DNA from 3 places in the Peribacillus sp. NPDC101480 genome. Region 3 is predicted to be linked to each of the others. Evidence: riboswitches for the same ligand, from Rfam matches in the RefSeq annotation. Region 3 holds a riboswitch; each other region holds the start of a gene.
What was found. A riboswitch is a leader RNA that binds a small molecule or an ion and turns the genes downstream of it on or off. The one in region 3 is predicted to bind glycine.
Positions count from the first base shown of each region.

Region 1: another riboswitch for glycine. It lies ahead of ACQKMF_RS02935 (amidohydrolase); the one in region 3 lies ahead of ACQKMF_RS07630 (amino acid permease).
Region 2: another riboswitch for glycine. It lies ahead of gcvT (glycine cleavage system aminomethyltransferase GcvT); the one in region 3 lies ahead of ACQKMF_RS07630 (amino acid permease).

Region 1 covers NZ_JBNNSB010000001.1:563,771-567,056, reverse strand. The annotation lists gene ACQKMF_RS02935 (amidohydrolase) at 123-1,310, opposite strand; glycine riboswitch at 1,535-1,637, opposite strand; gene ACQKMF_RS02930 (DUF1444 domain-containing protein) at 1,778-2,584, opposite strand; gene ACQKMF_RS02925 (thioredoxin family protein) at 2,635-2,946, opposite strand; gene ACQKMF_RS02920 (hypothetical protein) at 3,056-3,286, opposite strand, start outside.
Region 2 covers NZ_JBNNSB010000001.1:1,014,143-1,017,428, reverse strand. The annotation lists gene gcvPA (aminomethyl-transferring glycine dehydrogenase subunit GcvPA) at 1-818, opposite strand, end outside; gene gcvT (glycine cleavage system aminomethyltransferase GcvT) at 836-1,942, opposite strand; glycine riboswitch at 2,081-2,164, opposite strand; glycine riboswitch at 2,168-2,255, opposite strand; gene ACQKMF_RS05070 (DEAD/DEAH box helicase) at 2,632-3,286, shown strand, end outside.
Region 3 covers NZ_JBNNSB010000002.1:12,001-15,286, reverse strand. The annotation lists gene ACQKMF_RS07635 (hypothetical protein) at 686-931, shown strand; glycine riboswitch at 1,210-1,309, shown strand; glycine riboswitch at 1,313-1,369, shown strand; gene ACQKMF_RS07630 (amino acid permease) at 1,672-3,051, shown strand.

The sequences.
Region 1 (3,286 bases), on a different contig from region 3:
CATTGAAGCATCCTTCACGAAACCTCCGGTGGCATCCTGAAACCCATAAAACACCGTTCGTTAATACCGAACGGTGTTTTGTGGGTTTCTGCACTTTTTTGCAAACAAATATACCAATGGAACTATTCCCATTCATAAAAATCGCATACAACTTGGGCCACTGATTTGGATGCGATCAAAAGGGCATCTTCATCAATGTCGAATTTGGGATGGTGATTGAAATATGCCTTCTCCACCCCTTTTGGTTTACAGCCAATGTAAAAGAAGCAGCCAGGAATCTTTTCTGCATAATACGAAAAATCCTCTGAACCAGAGAAAACCGGAAATTCCATAACCTTTTTAATATCTTGGTCTTTCATGCTTTCCAGACTATTTTTCACGAATCCAGTCAATTCAGGGTCATTATATAACGGAGGATAATCAGGCACATATGTTAGTTCGCACTGAACATCAAATTCCGTTTCTATCCCTTTAACGATGCGGTGGATTTCCCTATCGATCAGCTGTTGGGTCTCTGCTGTCATATAACGGACATCCCCTTCAATTTCTATACGATCTTTAATGACATTAAAGCTTCCTTTTCCATCGAAGGAGCCGACTGTGACCACGCCCATATCAAAAGGGTTCAAGCGGCGGCTGATCACGGTTTGTACGGCTGTCACGAAATGGGCGCCTGCCACAATGGCATCATTGGCCATATGCGGGGACGAACCATGGCCGCCTACACCCTTAATCGCCAGCTTGAAATAGGTCCGTCCAGCCATCGAATAGCCGCCGTGATACCCGACAACCCCTGCAGGATGGGACGGAAATAAGTGGATTCCAAAAACGGCATCAAGTTCATCCAAAAACCCTGATTCCATAATGCTCTTTGCTCCACCTGGGGGTGTTTCTTCTGCATGTTGATGGATTATTTTAATCGTACCGGATAGGGAATCTTTAAGCTCATTGATGCAGTCTGCCAGAACCAATAAATAAGCGGTATGCCCATCATGTCCGCAGGCATGCATGACACCTTCATTTTTTGAACGGAACGGGACATCCGCTTCTTCTGTAATCGGCAACGCATCGAAATCCGCACGGAGACCTATCGTTTTCCCAGGTTTTCCGCCTTCGATCGTTACGATGATCCCTAATCCATTTCCTACATTCGTTTGAATCGACACATCCTTACCCTTATAAAAATCAATGATATATTGTGCCGTTTTTTCTTCTTTGAAGGATAGTTCCGGGTTCTCGTGTAAATGACGGCGGATTTGAACCATTTCCCCTTTACGGGCTTCCAGCATGTTCATTAATTTGCTTTTCACGTTCACGTTTATTCTCCCCCTTATTTCAAGTTGAGCATATTAGTAGTTCCATGTTCGGTGCATGCCTTCCGATACAAAGTGCCAATTAAAAAAGGGCAGTGAAGGATTGCGTAAACTTACCGCTCCCCTTCTCTGTCCTTTTCACCTGAGAGTTTAGCTCCATTTTTGGTCATGGAGATTTCCCCTTTGGTGGCACACTGCTTCCTGCGCACTCTCCAGAGCTGCGTCCAGCTGCGGTTCCATTTACCTGAGAGATTTGCTCCAAGGGATCTTTTTGGAACTTGCTCCTTCGGTGGCTCAATGCTTGCACTCTCCCACAACGTTCATCCGCTTGTTCTTTTTATATTCTCAAAATATTCCAATTATATTATCGCCGATTAAAAAATAAATATCAACTCTGAGTTATAAACTCTATTAAACTTTAAAAGGACCGCTGCCAGATGCTGACACGATCCTTTTGTGATTCATTATTGTTCAGGCTTTTTGTTTTTACCCATAATGAAGATGGGCTCCAACTCATTTTCTTCATAAAGGAATGATAGAGCCGTTATCGGAACATGACCGCTGGCAAAGAAGCTCATCGCCATTTGCGCAAGAATATCATAGCCCGTATCATTCTTCACATCGGCAATGATGATGACATCCTGATGGGGAATGGCCACAGCCATGGTTCCCTCGATCTTGTCCTTCATTTCCCGAAGCCATGATTCATTTAAAATCCTGCTGGCATCATATCCATCATTCGTGTTCAAAAAATAAAATGCATTACCTGCAACGATATCCGACTTCATTTCAGTGGTGAGGGAACGGGCATTGAATAGGGCAATTTCACGGATCCTGTCACCCTGCCAATTTTCCCGTTGAATCATCTTTTCATCTATAAGACGGTAGGTTTTCCCTAAATCAAGGGCATAAAAAACCCGGGTTTCAGCCGTATGCTCATCGAATAAAAACGGATTTCCTTCTTCGGATTCCATTGGAAAGGAGGTCGAGCGGATGACTGGGAAAATGAATTTCTCCTTGCCTTCCATACTGTGTTCTTCCCCCATCACATTCAGGGCCTCTTCCACGTAATAGGTAATTTCATCGATGGCCTTTTCCTGTACGTTTTCATAGTTAGCAAGCACAGGAGGCAACTCGATGGTGATCCCCTTCCCGGTCTTCACATTTTCCACCCGTAACGTATCTTGCTTGCTATCGAATTTGAATGAGCGATTCTCATCTTTTAAACGCTCCTTCAAGATATTTTTCAGCTTCGTGCTGTCCATTTTCATGACTGACCCTCCTCTTCATTGAAAAATCCCCAGCGAGAAGGGGAAATTGATTATAGTGATTGAATGAATTCCTCAATTTGTTCTTGCGTTTTGCGATCCTTGCTCACAAATCTGCCTAGCTCCTTGCCATTATCATACGCAATGAAACTTGGTATACCGAATACATCATTAGCCGCACACACATCGATGAATTCATCACGGTCCACATAAATGAATGTAAAGTCAGGAAATTTCGTTTCAATCTCCGGCATTATCGGTTCGATTACACGGCAATCTCCACACCATGTTGCTGAAAAAAGAAAGATATGTTTGCCTTCATTTTTAAATGCATCATATTGCTCTACTGTTTGTAATTTTTCCATTTGTATATTCCTCCTGCTCTAAATGACACCTTATTTTTTATAATCCCATCATACCAGAGTCTCCAGGAATCAACCATTAATACGGATCGGTTGAAAGTCACTGGTCCTCTTATTTCTGGGGCACGGATGAAACGATTTCCATCATTTGTTTTGCATCGGTTTTTAATTGGTCTTTATCCGTTTCGGTTGTCAGCTTCACTCCGCCGATCCCCACTGCAAGCTCATACTTTTCTTTCGGTATCTCTTTAATCGAAATAAAGCCGAATTTATCATCGGTTTGAAAAGAATGCAGTACTTCAAATTGATCCTCTTGTTCCTTTATGGCCAAATATAACACGGA
Region 2 (3,286 bases), on a different contig from region 3:
AATGCCGCTGGAATGCCGAATGGCTGGGCATCCCCCGTTACGATATCTGCACCGAGTGCACCAGGGGATGTCAAAGCTCCCAATGCAAGCGGATTACTGGAAACGATAAACATGGATTTGACGCCATGAATGATTTCTTCCATTTCCTTCAATGGCTCGATCCGGCCAAAAAAGTTCGGATATTGCACGATCACTCCTGCAATGTCCTCATTCGCCAATTCCTTTAAAGCAGCTAAGTCCGTCACACCGTCTTTATAAGGAATTTCGATCACTTCCACGCGTTGCCCTTTCGCATATGTCTTCACGACTTCTCTTGATTCAGGATGAACGGTTCCTGAAATGAGAATCTTCTTGCGCCGTGTCTGTCCTGAAGCAAGCATGGCTGCTTCAGCCAGCGCTGTCCCGCCGTCATACATGGAGGAGTTAGCCACATCCATGCCCGTCAATTCACATATCATCGTTTGATATTCAAAGATTGCTTGAAGCTCTCCCTGTGAAATTTCAGGCTGATAGGGTGTATAAGCCGTGTAAAATTCAGAACGGGATAGAACATGATCGACGATGACCGGTGCATAATGGTCATAGACACCCGCACCAAGGAAGGAAGCATAGTTTTTAAGATCCGCATTCTTGGCAGCAAGCCTTGATAATTCTTTCATTAATGCTGGTTCCGATTTAGCAGGCTTGATATCGTATTCTCCTTGAAAACGAACGCTCTCAGGGATATCATTGAAAAGTTCTTCAGCAGTGGATACCCCTATCGCTTTCAGCATTTCTTGTTTATCTTGCTCTGTCATGGGTAAATAACGATGTTTCATCTAATGACCATTCCCCTCTATTTACGTGGTTTTTTATAAAAAGGTGTTTGTATTATAACGGCTTTCAAACGTTTGGAACGGATCTCCACTTCGACTTCCGCATCCAGCACTGAAAATTCCTTATCGATAAGTACCAAACCCACGTTTTTCTTCAACGTTGGTGATTGGGTACCGGTCGTGACCTCGCCAATGACTTTATCACCGCTGTAGACCTTATACCCATGACGTGGAATGCCACGGTCTATCATTTCAATTCCCACAAGCTTGCGAGGAGCTCCTTTCTCCTTTTGCTCAGCAAGAACGGCTTTCCCGAAAAAATCAACTTCCTTATCGACTTTTACTGCAAAACCAATCCCGGCTTCTATCGGGGTGATGTCTGCTGAAAGCTCCTGCCCATACAACGGCAGTTTCGCTTCAAAACGCAGGGTATCACGAGCACCTAAACCAATCGGCTGAACTCCCTCTTCGTTTCCGGCATCCATAATCGCCTTCCAAAGGGCTGGACCATTTTCACTGTCACTATATATCTCAAAGCCATCCTCACCAGTGTATCCAGTACGGGATACCATCGTGGAGATACCGTTAATCATGACATTTTCCTTGAACTTGAAAAATCCAATTTCACTTAAAGCAGTATTTCCCGATAGTTTTTGTAAAATCTTCTCTGCAGATGGCCCTTGAAGTGCCAGCTGTGTATAGTCACTAGATACATTCTTGATTTGGACATCTTCCGATAAATGAGCTTGCAGCCAATTGAAATCTTTTTCTGTGTTCGCTGCATTGACCACGAGCAGATAGTCATCCTCAGACCTTTTATACACGATTAGATCATCAACCGTGCCTCCGTTTTCATAACACATGGCGGAATATTGGGCACCGCCCTGTTTCAGCTTTGATATATCATTAGTCAGCATCTTTTGTAAAAAGGAAAGGCTCCCAGGACCCTTAACATCGACTTCACCCATATGGGAAACATCGAATAACCCCGCTTTTGTACGTACGGCTTCATGTTCGTCCTTTATACCCGAAAATTGGACAGGAAGTTCCCAGCCGCCAAAATCAATCGTTTTACCTCCGTATTCACGATAAACCTCAAATAGTGGTGTTCTTTTTAAATCGGTCAAAAAATGACCCCCTTCAGATTTTTTTAAATTAATTGGCTTCATTATCAAAAGCTTCTTGTCATTACGCATCAGATATATCCTGATTCATGATGTGAAAAAAGCACAAAAAAGGACAGAGAAAGCCCGTTTGAGCTTTTTCTCTGTCCTGAAACCTGAAAGTTTACCTATGTAATAGGTTTTCCCCTTTGGTGGCCGTCCCAAAACGGGCGGCGCTCTCCAGAGTTGCGTCCAATAAGAGTTCTTTTGCCTGAGAGATTCACTGCTAAGTTTGCTCCTTCGGCGCTACATCCGTAGTCTCTCCCCTTATCTTCACCCGCATATAAATGGTCTACCAATGAAAGGAAGCGAATAAGCCACCAAACATCGGTAAAACCTCTGAGCATCGTGGAATGCATTCTCTGCCAATTCTCCTGAAACCTCAGAAACCGTTTGATTGGTCTCCTTCAGTAATCTTGGATAAATTAGAAGTCTATAGCCCATACTAAGAAAACGCGAACTGCAAAATCGATGTACAAAGATTCTTTGTAGCGTTGGGAAATTGGAATTTTCTAAATATACTTATATCCTACCCTAAGAAACTTATCTCTGCAATATCTTTTGAAGAGAAATATTTTTCTTACTTCACATATGAAATGTTCGGGTTTTGACCTTTTATTAAGGAAAATATGATTTAAGAGGGAGTTATTTCTATGAAAATCAATATATCCTTTAATTCTGAATGGAATGACGAGTTTCTGCAAAAGATGGAAAATGACGGTCCATGGGGAAACTGGGAGCTTTATAAGCTCGCGGTTCAAATGGAGGAAAATCTTATCATCCCTGATTTTGAAGGTTTACAGGCGCCCAAGCACCTTCCGCAGTTAACCCCGCTTCCCCATCAATTGGAAGCAGCCAAGCAAGTGGTGGAAAAGATGAATGGAAAAGCCATTTTAGCTGATGAGGTAGGGCTCGGAAAAACAATTGAAGCTGGATTGATCCTAAAAGAGTATATGATTAGGGGCCTTGTAAAAAAAGTTTTGATCCTTGTTCCGGCTTCCCTTGTCACACAATGGGCTTTTGAATTGAACACCAAGTTTCATATACCGGCAGTCGTTCAGAGAAAAAGCTATGTTTGGGACTCCTGTGATGTGGTCATTTCATCCATTGATACAGCGAAACGAGCTCCACATCGAGATATCATTTTCAAGCAGGAATACGACTTCATCATTATTGATGAAGCTCATAAACTTAAAAATAATAAGACGAAGAACTATGAATTCGTCCAAAATCTGAAAAAGAAATTTTGTTTACTCCTGACAGCCACTCCGATTCAAAATAAAGTCGAGGAAATTTTCCACCTCGTTT
Region 3 (3,286 bases):
TTAAATCAGATGTGTCTTGAATGTACATTTTTTTTTACCTGAATTGAATATCAATAAATGACCGCGAATGAAGAAAATTATTTTTCAAAAGCTTTATGGTTTTCTGAAGCATTGTTTACAGGTATACAGCGCATCTATTTAAGTACTTGGGACTTTCTCTTTATATGCCTTATAATACATCTGTTAAACCAAAGGAATTAGAACGAGTATATTTAAATTATATGATTTACTAAAAAAAATTGTTTAAGACATTCTTTATTCCTATTTAACGATTAATGGAATTCATTTTTTATATTAGAAAAGTGATTATATAATAAAGTCATTGTTGCTATGAGCTCCAATGACTTTTTCTATTTTAAAGCAAAACTTCTTTCGAATGGTATATTTACTTGCTAAGTTGAGTATTCACCTCCCTTTTTTGATGTGAATATTTGTTAGTGAAATATCTTACTATCTATAAAAGAAATATACAAAAATAATAAGTATATATAGATTTGATCATACTGTATGAATATGTTTTAAAAGAAGCTGGTAAAATGAATCGGGAATGGTTTCGTTAACACGTCAAGCATTGTGAAAATGGATACGTGATGATATATATAAACCCTATTGACCCAGATTATGTTATTCTATTTTTGTTTACATCAGTCCGTCAGAAAAACTGTAAAGGGGGTATAAGGTTAAAATGGTTAAGGAAAAGAAACTCAAGCTAAAGAAGCCAAAGAAGTGGTGGGGATGGGTTCTAGCATTTGTCATCATAGCTAATACAGTTGGTGGTGGGGACAAAGAGGAAGTTGCTAAAGAAGAGCAGGCTTCTGAAAATACTGTTGAACTTAGGGAGGAAGCTCCTAGACAATCTTTACTGCTGCAAGGAATTTCACGAGTCTCGAATTTTCTCTTTTTCCATACATCAATTATGTTAAAACTATAGATATTATTTCCTCTCCCGGCTTTGAATTTTGCCGTATTGTCAATCGAAAAATGCCGATATTTTTGCATATACATAAGCGTGTTTGGGATTTCTAACAACATAGAAAAGCTGCTAATAAGCTTGATTTTTCATAGCTAATAACCTCTAAAATATCCTGATCATAAAGTTCAAATTTGTCCATTTTTAGATTTCAGAAAATATAGTTTTTTCAGATAATCATTGAAATATCCATTAAAAACCGATAATATACAACTATTAAAACAACTTTATATCAGCGGATGATGATTGTGGGAGAGTCTAAACAATGTTTAGCACCGAAGGAGCAAATCCTATAAAAGCAGGAACTAATCTCTCAGGTAAAAGGACTACAATTGGACGCGTCTCTGAAGAGAGCCATAGGCCACCGAAGGAGTTAAACTCTCAGGTAAAAGGACAGAGGAAGGTAGGAAAATACCTATCTTTCCTCTGCCCTTTTTTGTACTTGGGAAGATAAAAAGAGAGGAGTGTTAATTGAGATCTGTAGATAAATGATCTATCCTTTGATTTGTACAATTAATGCTATATTTTCAAAAATGGTTGGTAGCTTTAGTTTAAAAATCTATATCCAGTACCCATCAAAGAAAACGCTTACATCAGTGAGACAGTCTCCAGTACGCTATTAATTCACACTCATTGAAAGGCTGACCCTTTAAAAGGGGAAAATTCCAAGTAGCCTAAAAAAGTAGAAGGTGGGAAATCGTATGCAGGAACAAAAGTTGGATAGAGGGCTAAAAAACAGGCACGTACAACTCATAGCTATTGGAGGGGCAATCGGAACGGGATTATTTCTTGGGGCAGGAAAATCTATTCATTTAGCCGGGCCATCAATTCTATTTGCTTACATGATTACAGGCATCATTTGCTTCTTAATCATGCGCGCACTTGGAGAACTGCTCTTATCTAATTTGAACTATCATTCCTTTGTTGACTTTGTAAGAGACTATTTAGGTAATATGGCTGCATTTGTAACCGGCTGGACCTACTGGTTTTGCTGGATTTCAATCGCAATGGCCGACTTAACGGCAGTTGGTCTTTATACTCAGTATTGGTTTCCTTCCGTACCGCAATGGATGCCAGGATTAATTGCACTAGTCATTCTGCTATTTATGAATCTTGCAACCGTAAAACTTTTTGGCGAAATGGAATTCTGGTTCGCATTAATTAAGGTCATCGCTATCCTAGCACTAATTGTTATCGGTATTTTCATGATTATTAAAGGCTTTTCCACTGATTCAGGCGCAGCAAGTTTCACGAATCTATGGAGACACGAAGGGATGTTCCCAAATGGAATAAATGGTTTTGTCCTCTCATTCCAGATGGTAGTGTTTGCGTTTGTGGGCATTGAACTTGTAGGACTTACAGCAGGTGAAACAGAAAATCCAGAAAAAGTTATCCCCAAAGCGATCAATAATATTCCTATTCGGATTATAATTTTCTACATTGGCGCACTTATTGTCATTATGAGTGTTTATCCGTGGAACGCAATCATCCCAACGGAAAGCCCATTCGTCCAAGTATTTGTGGCTGTAGGTATCGCTGGTGCAGCTGGTATCGTTAATTTTGTCGTCCTAACATCGGCTGCTTCGGCATGTAACAGCGCAATCTTCAGTACAAGCCGGATGGTATATTCACTTGCCAAAGATAAAAATGCACCTGTACCGTTTGCAAAACTTAATGACCGAAAAGTACCTTCCAATGCATTGTTCTTTTCAACTGTTGTCATTTTAATTTCCGTTGTTTTGAACTATTTAATGCCTGAAGGTGTATTTACCTTGATTACAAGTATTTCTACAGTATGTTTCATCTTTATTTGGGGAATTACAGTCATCAGTCATTTGAAATACCGTAAAACAAGGCCAGATCTAGTGAAAAAGAACAAATTTAAATTACCACTTTATCCAATTTCCAATTACTTGATCCTTGCTTTCCTAGCGTTCGTCCTTGTGGTTCTTGCACTTGCGGACGACACTCGTGTTGCCTTATTCGTTACACCTGTATGGTTCATTATGCTGATTGCGATTTATAAGATGGGCAAAACGAAGGTGGATCAGGCGAATCAGAGAGAGATAGCGGGGAATTAAGAGTCAAGAAATCCTTTGATTCTATTTGCGGTGTTTGTCCAGATAGTTGCCGCTCCATATTTTCCAACTCGGTGAGTAAAAAATCTGTCCGTTTTAAAAAAACAAAGATATCTGGTTGATCTTATGATAATTCGAAATAAATATTTTAGAATAGTATTGTTAGCGCTTTCAAAAATGCTTGACATAATTATGCTCAACAATTATTCTAAATGTACTAAATTGAATAAGCGGATGA